DNA from 4 places in the Streptomyces odontomachicola genome. Region 2 is predicted to be linked to each of the others. Evidence: riboswitches for the same ligand, from Rfam matches in the RefSeq annotation. Region 2 holds a riboswitch; each other region holds the start of a gene.
What was found. Region 2 has a riboswitch for cobalamin ahead of ABEE00_RS30360 (ribonucleoside-diphosphate reductase subunit alpha). Riboswitches for the same ligand answer to the same signal wherever they lie in the genome.
Positions count from the first base shown of each region.

Region 1: it holds a riboswitch for cobalamin, as region 2 does, so the genes downstream of both, ABEE00_RS01205 (ABC transporter substrate-binding protein) here and ABEE00_RS30360 (ribonucleoside-diphosphate reductase subunit alpha) in region 2, are expected to answer to the same signal.
Region 3: it holds a riboswitch for cobalamin, as region 2 does, so the genes downstream of both, ABEE00_RS07025 (energy-coupling factor ABC transporter permease) here and ABEE00_RS30360 (ribonucleoside-diphosphate reductase subunit alpha) in region 2, are expected to answer to the same signal.
Region 4: it holds a riboswitch for cobalamin, as region 2 does, so the genes downstream of both, ABEE00_RS04700 (CoA-acylating methylmalonate-semialdehyde dehydrogenase) here and ABEE00_RS30360 (ribonucleoside-diphosphate reductase subunit alpha) in region 2, are expected to answer to the same signal.

Region 1 covers NZ_JBCFOK010000001.1:228,590-233,436, reverse strand. Annotated here, with positions in the region: gene ABEE00_RS01215 (ABC transporter ATP-binding protein) at 1-114, opposite strand, end outside; gene ABEE00_RS01210 (FecCD family ABC transporter permease) at 149-1,258, opposite strand; gene ABEE00_RS01205 (ABC transporter substrate-binding protein) at 1,261-2,316, opposite strand; cobalamin riboswitch at 2,363-2,565, opposite strand; gene serC (phosphoserine transaminase) at 2,672-3,790, shown strand; gene ABEE00_RS01195 (ABC transporter permease) at 3,883-4,701, opposite strand; gene ABEE00_RS01190 (ATP-binding cassette domain-containing protein) at 4,755-4,847, opposite strand, start outside.
Region 2 covers NZ_JBCFOK010000020.1:22,936-27,782, reverse strand. Annotated here, with positions in the region: gene ABEE00_RS30370 (carbon starvation CstA family protein) at 1-1,547, shown strand, start outside; gene ABEE00_RS30365 (GNAT family N-acetyltransferase) at 1,671-2,165, shown strand; cobalamin riboswitch at 2,315-2,452, shown strand; gene ABEE00_RS30360 (ribonucleoside-diphosphate reductase subunit alpha) at 2,587-4,847, shown strand, end outside.
Region 3 covers NZ_JBCFOK010000003.1:406,325-411,171, reverse strand. Annotated here, with positions in the region: gene ABEE00_RS07040 (glycoside hydrolase family 13 protein) at 1-60, shown strand, start outside; gene ABEE00_RS07035 (hypothetical protein) at 126-1,457, opposite strand; gene ABEE00_RS07030 (heparin lyase I family protein) at 1,707-2,423, opposite strand; cobalamin riboswitch at 2,775-2,961, shown strand; gene ABEE00_RS07025 (energy-coupling factor ABC transporter permease) at 2,991-3,746, shown strand; gene ABEE00_RS07020 (energy-coupling factor ABC transporter substrate-binding protein) at 3,743-4,219, shown strand; gene cbiQ (cobalt ECF transporter T component CbiQ) at 4,226-4,847, shown strand, end outside.
Region 4 covers NZ_JBCFOK010000002.1:419,804-424,650, forward strand. Annotated here, with positions in the region: gene ABEE00_RS04695 (M14 family zinc carboxypeptidase) at 1-2,465, opposite strand, end outside; cobalamin riboswitch at 2,690-2,890, shown strand; gene ABEE00_RS04700 (CoA-acylating methylmalonate-semialdehyde dehydrogenase) at 2,918-4,462, shown strand; gene ABEE00_RS04705 (acyl-CoA dehydrogenase family protein) at 4,468-4,847, shown strand, end outside.

The DNA of each region.
Region 1 (4,847 bases), on a different contig from region 2:
ACCGTTGGGGCCGATCAGGCCCACCGTCGCCCCAGGCGCGGGCCGCAGCGACACCCCGTCAACGAGCAGACGCCCGCCCGCGCCCCAGCTCACGTCGTCAGCAGTCAGCGTCATCGGACACTCCTGTCGTGCTCGCCGCGGGAGGCACTCACCGCACACTCCTGCTCCGGTGGAGGATGAACGCGAAGCACGGCACCCCGATCAGCGAGGTCACCACGCCGACCGGCACCTCCTGCGGGTCGAGCAGCGTGCGGGCCGCGGTGTCCACCCAGACCAGGAAGACGGCGCCGGCGACGGCGGTCGTCGGCAGCAGCGAACGGTGCCCGGGGCCGACCACGGCCCGCGCCGCATGCGGCAGCACCAGCCCCACGAAGCCGATCGCCCCGGCCGCGCTGACCAGCGCCGCGGTCAGCAGCGCGGTGACCGTGAGCAGCACGAACCGCACCCGCCGCACCGAGACGCCGAGCGAGGCGGCCGCCTCCTGCCCGAAGGTGAAGGCGTCCAGGTGGTGCGCGTACGCCAGGCACACCACCATGACCAGCGCCAACGCGCCCCCGCAGAACGCCACATCGCTCCAGTGCGCGTCGGCGAGCGAGCCGAGCAGCCAGAAGAGGACGCCGCGTGTCTGCTCCGCGTTCGCCGAGGACATCACGATGAACGAGGTCAGCGCGGAGAAGAGCTGCATGCCCGCGACCCCGGCGAGCAGCACCCGCTCGTTGGTCGCGCCGGACGCGTACGCCAGGGCCAGTACGAGGACGAAGGAGACCAGCGCGCCGAGGAAGGCCCCGGCCGGCAGGGTCAGCGCGCCGCCCCCGACCCCGAGCACCGCCACCAGCACCGCGCCGGTCGAGGCGCCCGAGGAGACGCCCAGCACATAGGGGTCGGCCAGCGGGTTGCGGAGCAGCGACTGCATGACCGCGCCGCACACCCCGAGTCCGGCCCCGCAGACGGCGGCGAGCACGGTACGGGGCAGCCGCAGGTCCCACACGATGCCCTCGCGGATGGGGCTGAGCCCGGTGTGCACGTCCCAGCCCGCGTGCCCGGCGACCACGCCCCACACGTCGGTGACGCGGATGTCGGAGGGCCCGATGGTGATGGTCACGGCGACGGACAGCAGGAGGAGCACGAGGCCGCCGCCCCACAGCGCCCAGAGCCCGAGGGGAGCGCGCAGCCGCGCGGCACCCCGAGGCGCAACCGGTGCCTCCCCCTCGGCCGCGCGATCACCCTCGGCCGCGCTGTCCCGCTCGGCGGCCCGCACGCTCAATGGTCCAGCCCGTACTTGCGCAGCCCCGCGGCCACCTTCTCGATGCCCTCGCCCGGCACCCGGATCGAGGGGTTCATCGCGGCGCCGCTCAGGAACACGTACCGCTTCTTCTTCACGGCCGTCATCTTCCGGGTGACCGGATTGGACTCCAGCTTCTTGATCTTCTGCTTCGCCGTCTCCGCCGTCTCCCGCTTCCGGGTCAGGTCGCCGAGGACGATCATGTCGGGGTCGCGGTCGGCGACCTGCTCCCAGTTGATCTGGGGCCACTCCTGCTTGGTGTCGTCGAAGACGTTCTTCGCGCCGACGGCGCGGGTGATGATGCCGGGCGCTCCGCAGCAACCGGCCATATAGGGCGATTCGGAGTTGGCGAACCAGTACATGACGCGCGCGTGCCGCGCGTCCACGCCCTCGGTCGCCCTCTTCCTCCGCTTCTCCAGCTTCGCGATCAGCTTCTCACCGCGCTCCTCGACCCCGAACACCTTGGCCAGATCGCGGATCTCGCCGTACACCGAGCCCAGCTCCAGCGGTTTGGTGCGCGCGCCGTCGCCGCCGCCCGAGGTGTCCTTGTCCTCGCAGTCGGAGGGCGAGACGTACGTGGGCACGCCGAGCTTCTCGAAGTCGCCGCGCCCCGCGACGCCGTCCTTGCCCAGCGTGGCCTGGAAGGTGGCCGAGACGAAGTCCGGCTCCTTGTCCAGCACCCGCTCGAAGGAGGGGTTGTTCTCCGCGAGCCGCGGGATCTTCCTGTTGGCGGCTGCCAGTTCGGGCAGCACCGGGTCGGTCCAGGTCGCCGTACCCGCGATGCGGTCGCCGAGGCCGAGCGAGAGAAGGATCTCGGTGGAGTCCTGGTCGAGCGAGACCGCCTGCGACGGCGGCCGCTTCACGGTCACCTCGCGCCCGCAGTTGCCGATCTTCTTCGGGTATCCGGCGGGGGACGCGCCGCCCGCCTTGTCCGAGCCGCCCGACGCGCCGGATCCCCCGCAGGAGGCCAGCAGGCACATCAGGGCCGTGGCCAGTACGGAGACGTGCAGTGAGCGGCGGTGGCGTGACGCCATGATCCGGTGGTCCCTTTTCCGTCAGGGGCTCATGCGCGGAGCCCGGCGACCCGTCGTGCGGCCAGCAGGTCTTCGGGCTCGGGATCGTGTACGGGCGGAGCGCCTTCCCGGGGTGTACGCGGTCAACGGTGACCGCCCGCCCCAGTGGCCTGTGCTCGCCCAGCTCCCACACCGCTGCGCGTCAGCTCCGGATTTCCACCGGATTCCCTTGTACGGAGCGGCTGGTCAACGGGCCGTTCCGTAACTGAACTGGCGTTCGCAAGCTACCACAGGCCGGACAAGCGGACCGGTGAGCTCCGTCTCGCCGTACGGACCCCATACCGCTGCGCTGGGATGACGCACTAGGCTGCGGCTCGTGGCTGATCTCCAGATTCCCGCTGACATCAAGCCCGCCGACGGTCGATTCGGCTCGGGCCCGTCCAAGGTGCGTACGGAGGCGCTCAGCGCCCTGGCTGCCACCGGAACCTCACTTCTCGGCACGTCCCACCGCCAGCCCCCGGTCAAGAACCTGGTCGGCAAGGTGCGCGAGGGCGTGAAGGAGCTCTTCTCGCTCCCCGAGGGGTACGAGGTGGTGCTCGGAAACGGTGGTTCCACCGCGTTCTGGGACATCGCGACGCACGGGCTCATCGAGTCCAAGTCGCAGCACCTGTCCTTCGGGGAGTTCTCCTCGAAGTTCGCCAAGGCCGCGGAGCTCGCGCCCTGGCTGGACGCCCCGTCCGTGATCAAGTCCGAGCCCGGCACCCACCCGAAGGCGGCAGCCGAGCAGGGCGTCGACGTGTACGCCTTCACCCACAACGAGACCTCGACCGGCGTCGCGATGCCGATCGAGCGGGTCGCGGGCGCGGACGAGAACGCGCTGGTGCTCGTGGACGCGACCTCCGGCGCCGGCGGCCTGCCGGTGGACATCGCGCAGACCGACGTCTACTACTTCGCCCCGCAGAAGTCCTTCGCCTCCGACGGCGGACTGTGGATCGCGGCCTTCTCCCCGGCCGCCATCGAGCGGGCCGAGCGCATCGCGGCCTCGGACCGGCACATCCCGGCGTTCTTCGACCTGAAGACGGCGATCGACAACTCCCGCAAGAACCAGACGTACAACACCCCCGCGCTCTCCACCCTGTTCCTGCTGAACGACCAGCTGGAGTGGCTGAACGGGCAGGGCGGCCTGGACTTCGCCGTGCGCCGCACCGCGACCTCCTCGCGCGCGCTGTACGGCTGGGCCGAGGAGGCCAAGCAGGCCACCCCGTTCGTCACGGACCCGGCGCAGCGTTCGCAGGTCGTCGGCACGATCGACTTCGACGATGATGTCGACGCCGCCGAGATCGCCAAGGTGCTGCGCGCCAACGGCATCGTGGACACCGACCCGTACCGCAAGCTGGGCCGCAACCAGCTCCGCGTGGCGATGTTCCCGGCCGTCGAGCCCTCCGACGTGGAGGCGCTGACCGCCTGCGTCGACTACGTGATCGAGCACCTGTAACGCGGAAGCACCGCACACGACGACGGGCCGGGCGCACGGTGCGCCCGGCCCGTCGCGCGTTCCGCTCACGCGCTCACGCGCTCACGCCGTGCTCACGCGCTCAGCCGCTGGAACTTCCGCACCGCCAGCGGCAGGAACACCGCCGTGATCACCAGCGGCCAGACCACCGCCATCAGCGCCGCGTGCTGCTCGATCCAGCTTTCGCCGAGCGGCAGCGGGTTGCCGTACAGCTCGCGTACCGCGTTGGCGGTGGAGGACACCGGATTCCACATGGCGATCGCGCCCAGCCAGTCCGGCATCGCGGACGGCGGGGTGAACACGCTGGAGATCATCCCGAACGGGAAGGCCACGGCGAAGAGGTTGCCGGCCGCCTCCTGGTTGGGCGTCTTCAGGCCCAGCCACACGCCGATCCAGATCAGCGCGAAGCGCAGCAGGAGCAGCAGCACGAAGGCGTACAGCGTCCCGGCGAGCCCTCCGTCCGAACGCCAGCCCACCACCAGCGCGATGGCCGCCAGCACCGCCAGGTCCAGCGCGGCGTGCAGCACATCGGAGACCCCGCGCCCGGTGACCACGGCCGAGGGCGCCATCGGCAGGGACCTGAAGCGGTCGGTGACGCCGCGCTCCTTGTCGATCACGACGGCCATGGCGGTGTTCATGAAGCCGAAGGCCATGGTCATCGCGAACATGCCGGGCATCGCGAAGTCCTTGTAGTCCACGCCCTCGCCGACCTGCATGGCGCTGCCGAAGACATACACGAACAGCAGCACCGAGACGATCGGGAAACCCAACTGCCAGGCGATCAGCGAGGGCTGTTTGACCAGGTGGGTCAGGTCGCGGCGGACCACCGTCCAGCAGTCGGCCAGCGCCCAGTGGAGCCGCCGCTCGCCGAAGACCGGCGCCGTGTCCGGCATGCCCGTACCCGTACCCGTTCCCGTGCCCGTCTCCGTGTCCAGCGCTTCCGTACTCATGCCGCGACCTCCTCCTCCGCCGCGCGCCCCGTAAGGGTCAGGAAGACCTCGTCCAGCGTGGGCCTGCGCAGCCCGATGTCGTCCACGCC
Region 2 (4,847 bases):
TCGCGATGACCATCCCGATCGCGCTCTTCATGGGCGTGTACCTGCGCGTGCTGCGCCCCGGACGGGTCAGCGAGGTGTCGCTGATCGGCGTCGCGCTGCTGCTCCTCGCGATCGTGGCGGGCAACTGGGTCGCCGAGTCCTCCTGGGCGGAGACCTTCACGCTGGAGCCGGGCACCCTGGTGGTCTGGATGCTGGTGTACGGCTTCATCGCCTCCGTACTCCCGGTCTGGATGCTGCTCGCGCCGCGCGACTACCTGTCCACCTTCATGAAGATCGGCACCATCTCGCTGCTGGCGGTCGGCGTGGTCGTCGCGCTGCCCGGCATGAAGATGGACGCGGTCACCGACTTCGCCACCAAGGGCACGGGACCGGTCTTCGCGGGCTCGCTCTTCCCCTTCGTCTTCATCACCATCGCGTGCGGCGCGCTCTCCGGGTTCCACTCGCTGATCGCCTCGGGCACCACCCCGAAGATGATCCAGAAGGAGACCCAGATCCGGATGATCGGGTACGGGGCGATGCTGATGGAGTCCTTCGTCGCCGTGATGGCGCTGGTCGCGGCCAGCATCATCGACCCGGGCCTGTACTTCGCGATGAACGCTCCGGCGGGCGTGATCGGCGACTCCGTGCAGTCGGCGTCCCAGGCGGTCGCGGGCTTCGGCTATCACATCTCGCCCGACCAACTGGCCGCCGCTGCCAAGGCCGTCGAGGAACACTCGCTGCTCTCGCGCACGGGCGGGGCGCCCACGCTGGCGGTCGGCGTGTCCGAGATCTTCTCCCAGGCGTTCGGCGGCGCCGGGATGAAGGCGTTCTGGTACCACTTCGCGATCATGTTCGAGGCGCTGTTCATCCTCACCGCGCTGGACGCGGGGACCCGGGTGGGGCGCTTCATGCTGCAGGACACGCTCGGCAACGTGATCCCGAAGTTCCGCAACGTGAGCTGGCAGCCCGGGATCTGGCTGACCAGCGGCGTCGTGGTGGCCCTGTGGGGCTACTTCCTGTGGGTCGGCGTGCACGAGCCGCTGGGCGGGATCAACCAGCTCTTCCCCCTGTTCGGCATCGCGAACCAGCTCCTCGCCGCGGTCGCGCTGGCCGTCGCCACCACGCTGCTGATCAAGTCGGGGCGGCTCAAGTGGGCCTGGGTGACCGGGATTCCGCTGGTCTGGGACGCGGTGGTCACGCTGACCGCGAGCTGGCAGAAGGTGTTCTCCTCCGATCCGAAGGTGGGCTTCTTCCAGCAGCGTTCGGACACCCAGGCGGCCATCGCGCAGAACAAGGTGCTCCCGCCCGCCAAGACCATGGACGACATGCACACCATCGTCACCAACACCACGGTGGACGGCGTGCTGTCGGCCCTCTTCGCGCTGCTGGTCGTGGTGGTCCTGGCGGACGCGGCCCGCACGTGTGTGAAGTCGCTGCGGCTGCAACGGGCGGGCATCCCCTCCGAGTTGCAGGAGGCGCCGTACGAGGAGTCGCGGATCACCGCGCCCGACGGGCTGATCTCCACCAAGGAGGAGAGGGCGGAGCTGGCGGCTGCGCAGCGGGAGTGAGCGAGCGTGCGTGGCTGCTCGCGCGTGACCGCTGACGCGGTGACCTGCGCATGAGACCCCAAGTGCCCCACTGGCGGCCGCCGTTCGCGGCGATTGTCAGTGGGGGGCTTCATGCTTGCTCCCATGGACATCACCATCAGGAGCGCGCGTCCGGAGGAGCTGGACGAGATCGGCGAGCTGACCGCCGGGGCCTACGCGTCGGACGGCCTGCTCGACCCCGGCGACCCCTATCTGGACACGCTGCGGGACGCGCGGTCGCGGGAGGGCGCGGGCGAGATGCTGGTCGCCGTCCCGCGCGAGGGCGGCCCCGTGCTGGGCAGCGTGGTCTTCGTCCCGCACGGCACGCGGCTGGCGGAGATATCCGCGCCCGACGAGGCGGAGTTCAGGATGCTCGCCGTGCGCTCCGAGGGACGCGGCCGCGGCACCGGCGAGGCACTGGTCCGCGCCTGCATGGACCGCGCGCGGCTGCTGGGGGTGCGGCGCCTGGTGCTGTCCACGGGCGAGCGGATGAGGGCGGGCCACCGGCTGTACGAGCGGCTGGGCTTCACCCGCACCCCCGAGCGCGACTGGAGCCCGGTGCCGGACGTGAGGCTGATGACGTACGCACTGGAGCTGTAGCCGGAGCGGGAGCCGGAGCCGGAGTTGAAGCCGTCGCCGGAGCTGTGGCCGGAGCCGTGTCCCCGGGCCGCACAGGCGTGGCCCGCGGAAAGATCGCTTGACCCGCGACACAAGATATGGGGTGGGCCGCACAAGCCAACACAACATGTATGCTCGTGTTCGCTGTCGCCGCAGGGGAATCCGGTGCGAATCCGGAACTGTCCCGCAACGGTGAGCGTGGGCCCCTCATGCCCGTATGAGGGCCGGCCCGCGCGAGTCCGAGTGCCTGCCGGCAGTGGGAAATGTCGTCCGGGCTTCGTGGGTTGGGCCGGTGGACGTCGTGGGGTGTGCCCCGTTGTGCCCTGCCCTGGTGGCACCGCACGCCCCCGCGGCCTCGTGCACCACCCGTCGCGGCCCCCGCCACGCGAGGGAGAGCACGTCCGTGACCATCGCACCAGCAGCACCCGCCGCATCCTCCGGCGCGGCCGGTCCTTGTGACAAGGAGCCCGGCTCAGACCCCGGGCGCCCCGAGGAACGCCTGCTGCGCACGCTCGGAGAGCTGACCGAGGGCCTGCCCGCCACCGACCCCGAGCGGATCGCCGCCGCCGTGCGCCGCGGGCGGCAACCCGGCGCGGACTACGCCGAGTTGCACGGCCTCGCCACCGAGACGGCCGCTGGCCTGACCGCAGAGGAGCCGGAGTATTCGCGGCTCGCCGCGCGGCTGCTGACCCTCTCGGTGCGGGAGGAGGCGGCCTCGCAGGGCGCGGACTCCTTCTCCGCCTCGGTCGCCGCCGGGCACGGCGAGGGGCTGATCGCGGACGGGACGGCCCGCTTCGTGCGGCTGCACGCCGAGCGGCTCGACGCGCTGGTGGAGCGGGCGGTGGCGGACGGCGCGGACGACAGGTTCGGCTACTTCGGCCTGCGTACGCTGCACTCCCGCTATCTGCTGCGGCACCCCACCACCCGCAAGGTCATCGAGACGCCGCAGCACTTCCTGCTGCGGGTGGCCTGCGGTCTGGCCGAGGACGACTCCGAGCGCGCCCTCGACGACGTGGCCGAGCTGTACGGGCTGACCAGCTCGCTCTCGTACCTGCCCTCGTCGCCCACGCTGTTCAACTCCGGCACCCGGCACCCGCAGATGTCCTCCTGCTATCTGCTGGACTCCCCGCTGGACGAGCTGGACTCGATCTACGAGCGGTATCACCAGGTCGCGCGGCTCTCGAAGCACGCGGGCGGCATCGGGCTGCCGTTCTCCCGCATCCGCGCCCGCGGTTCGCTGATCCGCGGCACCAACGGGCACTCCAACGGGATCGTGCCGTTCCTGCGCACCCTCGACTCCTCGGTGGCCGCGGTCAACCAGGGCGGCCGGCGCAAGGGCGCGGCCTGCGTCTACCTGGAGCCCTGGCACGCGGACGTCGAGGAGTTCCTGGAGCTGCGGGACAACACCGGCGAGGACGCCCGGCGCACCCACAACCTCAACATCGCGCACTGGATCCCGGACGAGTTCATGCGCCGTGTGGAGGCCGATGCGGAATGGTCGCTGTTCTCCCCCGCTGACGCGCCGGAGCTGGTGGACCTGTGGGGTGAGGAGTTCGACGCGGCGTACCGGAAGGCGGAGGCCGAGGAGCGGTACGTACGCCGCGTCCCCGCGCGGCAGTTGTACTCGCGGATGATGCGCACCCTCGCGCAGACCGGCAACGGCTGGATGACCTTCAAGGACGCCTCCAACCGCACGGCCAACCAGACCGCCGAGCCGGGCAGTGTGGTGCACTCCTCGAACCTGTGCACCGAGATCCTGGAGGTCACCGACGACTCCGAGACCGCCGTGTGCAACCTCGGCTCGGTCAATCTCGCCGCGCACCTGGACGAGGACGGCGAGCTGGACTGGGAGCGCCTGGACGCGACCGTGCGCACCGCGGTGGCCTTCCTGGACCGCGTGGTGGACATCAACTTCTATCCCACGGGCCAGGCCGGAGCCTCCAACTCCCGCTGGCGGCCGGTCGGTCTGGGCCTGATGGGGCTGCAGGACGTGTTCTTCCGGCGGCGGCTCGCCTTCGACTCGGCCGAGGCCCGCGAGCTGTCCACGCGGATCTCCGAGCGCATCATGCTCGCCGCCTACGAGGCGTCGGCCGATCTCGCCGAGCGGCACGGCCCGCTGCCCGCGTGGGAGCACACCCGCACCGCGCGCGGCGTCCTGCACCCCGACCACTACGCGGACGCGGCGCCGCACTGGCCGGAGCGCTGGGAGGCGCTGCGCGCGCGCATCGCTCAGACGGGCATGCGCAACGCGCTGCTGCTCGCCATCGCGCCGACGGCCACCATCGCGTCCATCGCGGGCGTGTACGAGTGCATCGAGCCGCAGGTGTCCAACCTCTTCAAACGCGAGACCCTCAGCGGTGAGTTCCTCCAGGTCAACGCGTACCTGGTGGAGGAGCTGAAGCGGCACGGGCTGTGGGACGGCCAGGCGCTGGAGGCCCTGCGGGACGCCAACGGCTCGGTGCAGGACCTGGAGTGGGTCCCCGAGGAGGTGCGCGCGCTGTACCGCACCGCGTGGGAGCTCCCGCAGCGCGCCGTCATCGACATGGCCGCGGCCCGCACCCCGTACCTCGACCAGAGCCAGTCGCTCAACCTGTTCATGGCCGCGCCGACCATCGGGAAGCTCAGCTCGATGTACGCGTACGCCTGGCGACAGGGCATCAAGAC
Region 3 (4,847 bases), on a different contig from region 2:
TTGCCGGAGGACACGCTGCCGCCGGACACGACGGTGTGGGTGCGGGGGTCGGACGCGTAGGCGGTACCCGGTGTCAGGGGCACCGGCCGCCGCGGCCGGTGCCCCTGACAGTCACCCCTGACAGGTCAGGTCTTGGTCTTGCCCGTCTTCACCGGCTTGCGGTCCTGCGGCCGCTGGGCGGCCTTGAAGTCGTCGAAGAAGCCGTAGTTGTGGGCGGGCAGACCGCTCTTCGGCTTTTCGACGGTGCGGTTCGCGTACAGGCTGTTGAGCAGCCACGGGTCCTTCTTCGGACCGAAGTCACTGCCCATGAGCGCGGACTGGGTGACGCCGTACGTGGCGACCGCGAGGCGCCCGGTCTTGCGGAAGCGGGCCATCTGGTCGCGCAGGAAGTGCTTGTTGTTCTCGAACCAGGGGCTCATGGCGAGGAAGTCGTGCCACTTCTTCTCCGGGAAGGGCTGCTCCAGCGCCTGCTTGATCACCTTCCAGACCGGGGTGTCCTTCGGCAGCTTGTACTGGTCGGCGAAGCGCGGCGACACCTTGTCCGTGAGGTGCTTCCTCCACAGCGGCATCAGGGAGAACTCGGTGACCAGGAACTTCTGGTCCTTCCGCAGCCGCGGCAGCACATAGTCGAGGTAGGCCTGCACGCCCTGCTGCGCGTCCACGTGCGGGTGGATGTCCACACCCTCCAGTTGCGGCGTCTTCTTGGCGAAGGCGAGCCAGCGCTCGGTGGCCTTGGTCCGCTTGTCCGGCTCGTCGATGTGGTTGAGGGCGCCCATGTAGAGGCGGGTGCGGCACTCCTTGGGGAACTTCTTCTTGCGGGCCTCGATGACGTGTGCCGCGACCTTTTCGTAGAACTCGTTCAGCGCGAGCGAATTCTTGTCTGCGTCGACGCTCTCGATGAAGGGCTCGTTGCCGATGACGAGAATGTCGACGGAATCGAGCGCGGCCTCCAGGACCTTGTCGACCTTCGCGAGTTCGTCCTTCATCTCCGGGCTTCCGGGCTTCGGCACCGGCTTGTTGTTATAGGGGAACTTCAGCGAGAGAACCGTTCCGAAACCGCGGCGGTGCGCGGCGAGCAGCTTCTTGACGGCGCGGTTCTGCGCGGCGTCGTCCTTGATCTCGGTCATCACCGCGAAGCCGCGCAGCCACCCGGCCGAAACGCCGTCCAGCTCCTCGAAGCTGACGCTCGCGGCGGCCTCGTTGAAGTTCGCGCCGAGCACGCCGGCGATCTGACCTGCGCCGCCGCCGTCCGCGCCGCTGCTCATGGAGCCGACCGAGGACTTCTCCCCTGCCTTCTCAGCGCCCGCGCCCTTCTTGTCGCCCGAACACCCCGCAGCGCCCATGGCGAACAGCGCGCCGCCGGACACCGCCAGGGCGCGGCCCAATACGCCGCGTCGTGAATGTGCGGCCTTGGGCGCCTCCGTCGGCCCCGTACCCGGGAAGGCGTCGTTCTCCATTGCACTCTCCTGGTTCACCGTCGCGGCTCTTTCCTCATGCCGGCCCCGATACTTCCATTCCGCTGCGCCGCGAGGCGAGTTGGGGCGGAAGCTCCAGGGTCCGACAGTCCGAAAGGACGCGCGGAAACACCCGCCCGGTTGCCGACGCCACTCAGTTTTTCCCACCGGGTCACGCCGCACTTCCCGTCCCCGGACCCGATTGCCGGTCAAATCCGACGATGCCGCATTTACGGTTCGAGGGCGCGGGTTCTACTTCGCGTCCCCATAGGTCGTGCCGATGCGCAGCCCGTCGACCCAGTTGATGACCGGCTGATCCTGGACCTCCGCCCCATAGCTGCCCCAGCGCGGCACATTGCCCTTGTCGTCCCACGTGCGGCCGTGGAAGTCGGCCTTCTTCGCGCCGTTGTAGTACAGCTCCACCCGCCCCTCGTCGGCGGATTGAGAGGTGTGGATGCCCAGGACGATCCGCTTCCAGGTGTCCTTGCGCACGGGGGTGCTCCACTGGAGCGTCCACTTCTCGCCCGGTTCGACGTGGAAGAGCTTGAGTTCGCCGCCCTCGACCTTCATGAGCACCGGATAGTTCTGCTGGTTCTCGTCGTTGGTGCCCCAGGACTTCCACTGGAATATCGTCCCGGCGTCGTCCGTGTTGGTGCGGGTGTCCCAGCCCACGTAGTACGTCGCGTTGTTCCGGAACGCGTAGGGCGAGCCGTCCACGCGGCTTCCGTGCCCTTCACAACGCTTGAGCCCTCGTGGCTTGTTGAACTTGAACACCTTGCCGCGCCCGTCGTGATTGTCCTGCGCGGTCACGCTGCCCGGGTCGTCGCACAGGGTGCTCGCGAAGACCCCCGTACCCTGCCCCGCATCGCCGTCCCACACCGGCGCCGCCCCCGCCTGATTGCTCACGGTCAGCGCGACGGCGCAGGTCAGGGCGGCTGCCGGGAGGGCGGTTCGCTTACGCAGACGCATGAGGTCCCCTTCCGCTGGCGGCGGCGCGCGGGCCGCCGGAGATGGCCGGCGCGGGGTCGGAGCGTGGTCGGTGCGCCGGTACGGCCTCGAACGGTCCGCCATCGTTCCGGCGCCAGAGGTACGGGACAACCGGTCAACGGAAACGCTCACAAGACAAACACTCAAGCGAAAGCCCGCGCGGGGCGAACGTTCAGCAAAGCGCGCAAACGCTCGCCGCACTCGACGGCCCGAGCACCCTGGCCGCCAACTCCCCGCCCGCGTACGGATGTTGCCGTAGGCGCCACGCGTACGCGCCGCTCACGCGCCACTGCGCCCCCGGCGGCCAGCTTGTCCTGGACACGTCCGTCGCATTACTGTCCAACGGCCTTGGTGTTCGGGAAACCGGTGAGAAACCGGTGCGGCCCTCGCCACTGTGATCGGGAAGTCCGGCTCCTCCCTCCGGGAAGCCACTGGACCTCCGCGTACGACCGCGGAGTCCGGGAAGGCGGAGTCAGGTGCGCCCGTGAGCCAGGAGACCGGCCAGGGTGCGTTGTCCATCCACGAGGTGCTGGAGAGGTCTTCCCTAGCATGCATATTGCCGAGGGGTATCTTCCCCCTGCGCACGCGGTCGCCTGGAGCGTCGCGTCCGCACCGTTCGTCATACACGGCGTGCGCTCCCTGACCCGCGAGGTCAAGTCACACCCGGAGAGCACCCTGCTGCTCGGCGCCTCCGGCGCCTTCACCTTCGTCCTCTCGGCCCTGAAGATCCCCTCCGTGACGGGCAGTTGCTCGCATCCCACGGGTACGGGGCTGGGCGCCGTGCTCTTCCGGCCGCCCATCATGGCGGTCCTGGGCACCATCACGCTGCTCTTCCAGGCGCTGCTGCTCGCCCACGGCGGGCTGACCACGCTGGGCGCGAACGCGTTCTCCATGGCCATCGTCGGGCCGTGGGCGGGGTACGGGATCTACCGGCTGTTGCGCGGGTCCGGCGCGCCGCTGATGGTCGCGGTGTTCTTCGGCGCGTTCGTCGCCGACCTGAGCACGTACTGCGTCACCAGCGTCCAGCTCGCGCTGGCCTTCCCGGACGCGAGCAGCGGCTTCCTGGGCGCGCTCGCCAAGTTCGCCGGGATCTTCGCCGTCACCCAGATCCCGCTGGCCGTCAGCGAGGGACTGCTCACGGTGCTGGTCATGCGGCTCCTCCAGCAGTCCAGCAAGGGCGAGCTGATCCGCCTGGGCGTCCTGAAGCGGGTCGGCGCCGCGCGGAAGCAGGAGACCCAGGATCGCGCGGACGGCGGGGACACGGCCGGCGAGCAGGGCGAGCGGAAGGAGGCGGTGTCCGAATGAGCCGCAACGCGAAGATCAACACGCTGCTGGTGGTGGCCGTGCTGGCGCTGGCCGTCATCCCGCTGGCGTTCGGCCTCGGCGACCACAAGAAGGAGCCCTTCACCGGCTCCGACGCGCAGGCCGAATCGGCGATCACGCAGCTCAAGCCGGACTACAAGCCGTGGTTCTCGCCGCTCTACGAACCCCCGTCTGGCGAGGTCGAGTCGGCGCTCTTCGCACTGCAGGCGGCGCTCGGCGCGGGCGTGCTCACCTACTACTTCGGCCTCCGCAGGGGCCGCAAGCAGGGCGAGGCGCGTGCGCTGGCCGCACAGCGCGAAGGCACGAGCGCGGGCACGGACACGGGCGAGGGCGACGGCAAGGTCGAGGGCGAGCACGGAACGGACGCCGCGGATGCCGGTAGCGCCGGTGCCGGTACCGCCGCCACCGGCACCGCCGACGCCCGTACCGCCGCCACCCCCGACCAGCGCCCGTAACCCGCCGTGCTGCCCATCGACGCGGCCGCGTACAGCAGCCGCTGGCGCCACCGCCATCCGGCCGAGAAGGCGTTCCTCGGGCTCGGCCTGACCATTCTCGCGATCTCACTGCCGCCCTGGCCCGGCGCGGCGCTGGTCGCCGCGGCGGCGCTGTCCGTGCTGCTCGGCCCGGCCCGCGTACCGCCCCGCAAGCTGTGGCGCGCCTACCGCATTCCGCTCGGCTTCTGCGTGACCGGGGCCATACCGCTGCTGTTCCAGGTCGCGGGTCCGCACGGGCTGATCGCCCTCGCGCCCGGCGGGCCCGCGCACGCGGGAGGGCTCCTGCTGCGCACCTCGGCCGCCTCGCTCGGGGTGCTGCTGTTCGCCTTCACCACTCCGGTGGCCGACGTGCTGCCGCGGCTGGTGCGCGCCGGGGTGCCCGCCGCTGTCGTGGACGTGGCGATGGTGGTCTACCGCATGAGCTTCCTGCTGCTGGACTCCATGAACCAGATCCGGCAGGTGCAGGCGGCCCGCCTCGGCCACACCACCCGCTCCGCGGCGTGGCGTTCGCTGGCGGCGCTGGGCGCGACCTCGTTCGTGCGCGCCTTCGACCGCGCGTCGCGACTGCAGACCGGGCTCGCGGGCCGGG
Region 4 (4,847 bases), on a different contig from region 2:
CCGAACAGGGACACCGGGGCTCCCGCCCCGGACGTGCCCGAGACCACCGAGGCGTGCCCCGCCGCCTCGCGCGGGCCGCCTCCTCCGCGTTCGGCGGCGGCGCGCCAGTGGCCGGAGACCAGCGGATTCCCGGTCGCGTACGCCTGCTCGGCGCGCACGCCCTTGCCCAGGCCGGTGAACCAGCCCGGCGCGTAGACGAACCCGTGCGAGGGCGCTCCGTCGGTGATGCCGCCGCGCGCGTTGTCCACCCGCACCACGCCGTTCGACGTGCCGTTGCCGCCGACCGCGGTCACCGGCAGGAGCCCGGCCGCCTTGTTGAAGGCGGCGCCCTGCGCGCCCCCGCCCACCACGCCGGCGCCGCTCTTCTCGAAGGCCGCGCGGGCTGCCGGGGTCAGCTTCTCGTGGTCGAGGCCCGAGGAGACGTACAGGGCGTCGGCCTTCGACCAGTCAAAGCCCTTGTTGAGCACGGACGTTGAGACGGGCCGGACCTCGAAGCCCATCTCCCGCAGCGCGAACAGTTCGCCGGGCGAGGCCGCGGCCGCGATGCGTGTGCGGCGCAGGACGCCGGTGCCGCGCTCCCGCGTGGCCCCGAACTCCACCCCGTGGCGCTCCGCCACCACGCGGGCGAGCCCCCGCGCCGAGTTCGGCACGATCGCGGACCCGTCAGCGGCGCGGCGTACCCGGATCCCGTGGTCCAGCAGCGCGTTGAGCGCCGCGACCTCCGCGGGGTCCTGGAGCCTCAGCCGGAGGTCACCGGCCGGCGCGACGCTCCCGCCCGGCGCGGCACTCCGCACGGCGCGCACCGGCACGCGCGGCGCCTGGCTCTTCGCCGAGTCCACCGTGGCGCCCCACAGCAGCCCCAGGCTCCAGCCCGAGATGTCGTACATCTGCTGCACGTCCCCGCTGATGTCCCGCCCCTTGGCGAGCATCACATTCGCGAGACCGCGCTTGGGCTGGTGCATGTCGACCACGTACGAGCCCGCCGGGTACGCGCGGCCCTGGAGCCGGAAGGGCGCGCGGGCCCTGGTCACGCGCACGTCGTTGGCCACCAGGTGGTCGACGAGACGGGCAGCGGCCACGGCCGAGCGCTGGCGGTGGCCGGCCGGGATCACGTAGGCGCGCGGGAAGTCGGTCGTGTAGACGTCCTCGGGCCCGATGCCCGGCACTCCCGGAACGGTCTTCTCCGACACCGGCCGCTGCGCCTCGCCCGCGTCCGCACGCCGGAAGGTCTCGATCTGGTCGGCGAGCACCGCGGCGCGGTGCCGCTGCGCGTAGTCGAGGGTGGCGCGCATGGCCGCGCCCGCGATGTCGGTGTTGATCGCCGAGCGCCGCCGCAGCTCCTTGACCGGCAGCTTCTCGTACTCCGCGTTGTTGACCGCCATCGGGAACTCGACGGTGTGCGAGGCGACGGCGCCCTGGAACGGCATGTACTGCGGGGTGAATATGGGCGGCCAGTCGTCCCACCCCTCCTTCTGGTCGCGGAAGGGGATGACGGCGGGCTTCACCCCGTCCTTGCGCTCGGTGTAGCCGAGTCCGTTGACCGCCTTCTCCATGCCCAGCGCGTTGCGGTAGGCGTTCTTGAGGAACAGGTCGTACTCGTAGTTCTCCCCGTGCGGCGGAGTGGTCGGCTCGATCAGGGTGCCGTTGACGTATCCGTGCAGGTCGAGCATGACCGCGGGCTGCTTGTCGACGGCGATGCGCCGGATCGCGCGGCTCTCCGGCTGCGAGGCGGTGATGAAGTCGCGGTTGAGGTCGAAGCCGTTCGCATTGGTGCGGGTGCCCGCGATGCGGCCGTCGGGGTTGGCCGTGACGTTCAGATAGACGCGGTGCTTCGCGAGCAGCCCGGCCGTGCCCCGGTCCTTCGCCTTCGCCATCCGCTCGATGAGCTTGAGCGCGGCGTCGGTGCCCTCCCACTCGTTGCCGTGGATGTTGTTGTTGATGAACACCGGGGTCTTGTAGCCGGCCTTGATGCGCGGGTTCCCCGCGGCCTTCGCGGGCGCGTTCTCGATCTGGTCGCGCATCCGCTCCTGCCGCCGCGCCTCGGCGGGGCTCTCCGGCGCCGTGAGGGTGACCAGATACAGCTCGTGCCCGCCCGCGCTGCGCCCTGCGACCTCCACGCTGACGCGCTCGCCCAGCTTCTGCAGGGCGTTCAGCCGGGGCGCGAGTGAGTGGTACGGGGCGAGGCCCAGCTTGGATGACTTGTCCGAGGGGTCGGCGGGCGGCGGGGTGAGGACGGTCTTGCGCGGATAGCCGCCGGAGTGGGTGATCCGGGGGGAGGTGGCGGGGTGTGCACTCGCCTTGCCCAGCAGGGGAGTTGGGGCCTCGCCGCTGTCCCGTACGGGGTGGGGCGGGGGACCGTTCGGCGCGGGTGTCGCGGTGGCGCCCGGCGCGGCGGCGAGCGCGCCCGCGAGTGCCGCGGCCAGCGGCACGCTGAGCAGGCCGGGTCTGAGACGGAACGAGCCCATGCGGCACAACCCTTCGGACGACGGCAGAAGCGGTGCGGTACGAAAGCGGTGCGGTGCGAAAGCGGTGCAGAGCGAAACGGCGCGGGATGAAAAAGAGCGGAGCGAAAGCGATGCTCAGCCGACATCTACCGGCTGGGCCGGAGGGCGACAAGAGCGCGATCAGCGCCACGCGCACACGGGGGAACGGCGGATTCCGGCCGGCGGACCGGCGGGGGTGGACTTACTTGGACGTCCAACTATATGGTCGCTGCACGTCCGCGGTGTCAGGGAAGCCGGTGTGAATCCGGCACGGTCCCGCCACTGTGACCGGGGAGTGTGTTCTCCGCCAACGGGCCACCGGCGCACGGCAGTTGCCGTGTCCGGGAAGGCCGGGGAGCGCGTACTGATCCGGGAGTCAGGATACCGGCCGCGGCTTCGTGTTCCGTGTTGTCCACGAGGATGGAGAAACACGCATGGCCCCCACACGCATGCCCACTTACGCCGATTCGGCCGGACGTGAAGTCCGGGAACTGGCCCATTTCGTCGCCGGCAAGCACAGCCCGGGCACCTCGGGCTCCTACGGCGACGTGTACGACCCCAACACCGGCGAGGTCCAGGCCCGCGTGCCGCTCGCCGACGACGGGGAGACCCGCGCGGTGATCGCCGACGCCGCCGCTGCCCAGCCCGGCTGGGCCGCCTGGAACCCGCAGCGCCGCGCGCGGGTGCTGCTGCGTTTCCTCCAGCTCGTGGAGGAGGAGCGCGACGCACTGGCCAGGATGCTCTCCTCCGAGCACGGCAAGACGGTCGCCGACGCGCACGGGGACCTCCAACGCGGCCTGGAGGTGGTGGAGTTCGCCGCGGGCATCCCGCACCTGTCGAAGGGCGAGTTCACCGACAACGCCGGGGCCGGGATCGACGTGCACTCGCTGCGCGCGCCGCTGGGCGTGATCGCCGGGATCACTCCGTTCAACTTCCCCGCGATGATTCCGCTGTGGCAGGCCGCCCCCGCTCTGGCCTGCGGGAACGCGTTCATCCTCAAGCCCTCGGAGCGCGCTCCCTCGGTCCCGCTGCGGCTCGCCGAGCTCTTCCTGGAGGCCGGTCTGCCGCCGGGCGTGTTCAACGTGGTCAACGGCGGCAGGGAGTCGGTCGACGCGCTCCTGGAGGACCCGCGCGTGGAGGCGCTGGGCTTCGTCGGCTCCACGGCCGTCGCCGAGCGGATCTACGCGACGGCCGCCGCGCACGGCAAGCGCGCGCAGTGCTTCGGCGGCGCCAAGAACCACCTGGTCGTCATGCCCGACGCGGACCTCGACCAGGCGGTGGACGCGCTGATCGGCGCCGGCTACGGCTCGGCGGGGGAGCGCTGCATGGCGGTGTCCGTCGCCGTGCCGGTGGGCGAGCGTACGGCCGACGCGCTGGTCGAGCGGCTCGCGGAGCGGATCGGGCGGCTGCGCGTCGGCCGCGGCGACGATCCCGAGGCGGACTTCGGGCCGCTGGTGGGGCCCGATGCCGTGGAGCGGGTGCGCGGCTATGTCGACCTGGGCGTGCGGGAGGGCGCCGAACTGGTCGTGGACGGGAGGGACTTCCGCCTCGCCGGGCACGAGGGCGGCTTCTTCGCCGGCGCCTCGCTCTTCGACCGGGTCACGCCCGGCATGCGGATCTACCAGGAGGAGATCTTCGGCCCCGTACTGAGCGTCGTACGGGCCGCCGACTACGAGGAGGCGCTGCGCCTGCCCACCGAGCACCCCTACGGGAACGGCGTGTCCGTCTTCACCCGCGACGGCGACACCGCGCGTGACTTCGCCCGGCGTGTGCACACCGGCATGGTCGGCGTGAACGTGCCGATTCCGGTGCCGGTCGCCTACCACACCTTCGGCGGCTGGAAGCGCTCCGGATTCGGGGATCTCAACCAGCACGGCACCGACGCCGTTCGCTTCTGCACCCGCACCAAGACCGTCACCTCGCGCTGGCCCTCGGGTGCCAAGGAGGATGCGCGCTTCACGATTCCGGTGATGGGGTGAGCGCCATGACCGGCACCCTGCTCACCGAGGACCAGACGGCCCTGGTGGAGACCACCCTCGACTTCGCCCAGGACCACCTGGCGCCGCACGCCGTGCGCTGGGACCGCGAGAAGCACTTCCCGGTGGACGTGCTGCGGAAGGCGGCGGGGCTGGGCCTCGGCGGCGTGTACGTACGCGAAGAGTGCGGCGGCAGCGGGCTGAGCCGGGCCGACGGGGCGCTGATCTTCGAGGCGCTGGCCTCGGGCTGCCCCTCCGTTGCCGGGTATCTGTCGATCCACAACATGGTCGCCTGGATGATCGACCGGTACGGGGACGCGGAGCAGCGCGAGCGGTGGCTGCCGCGGCTGTGCGCCATGGAGGACCTGGGCAGCTACTGCCTGACCGA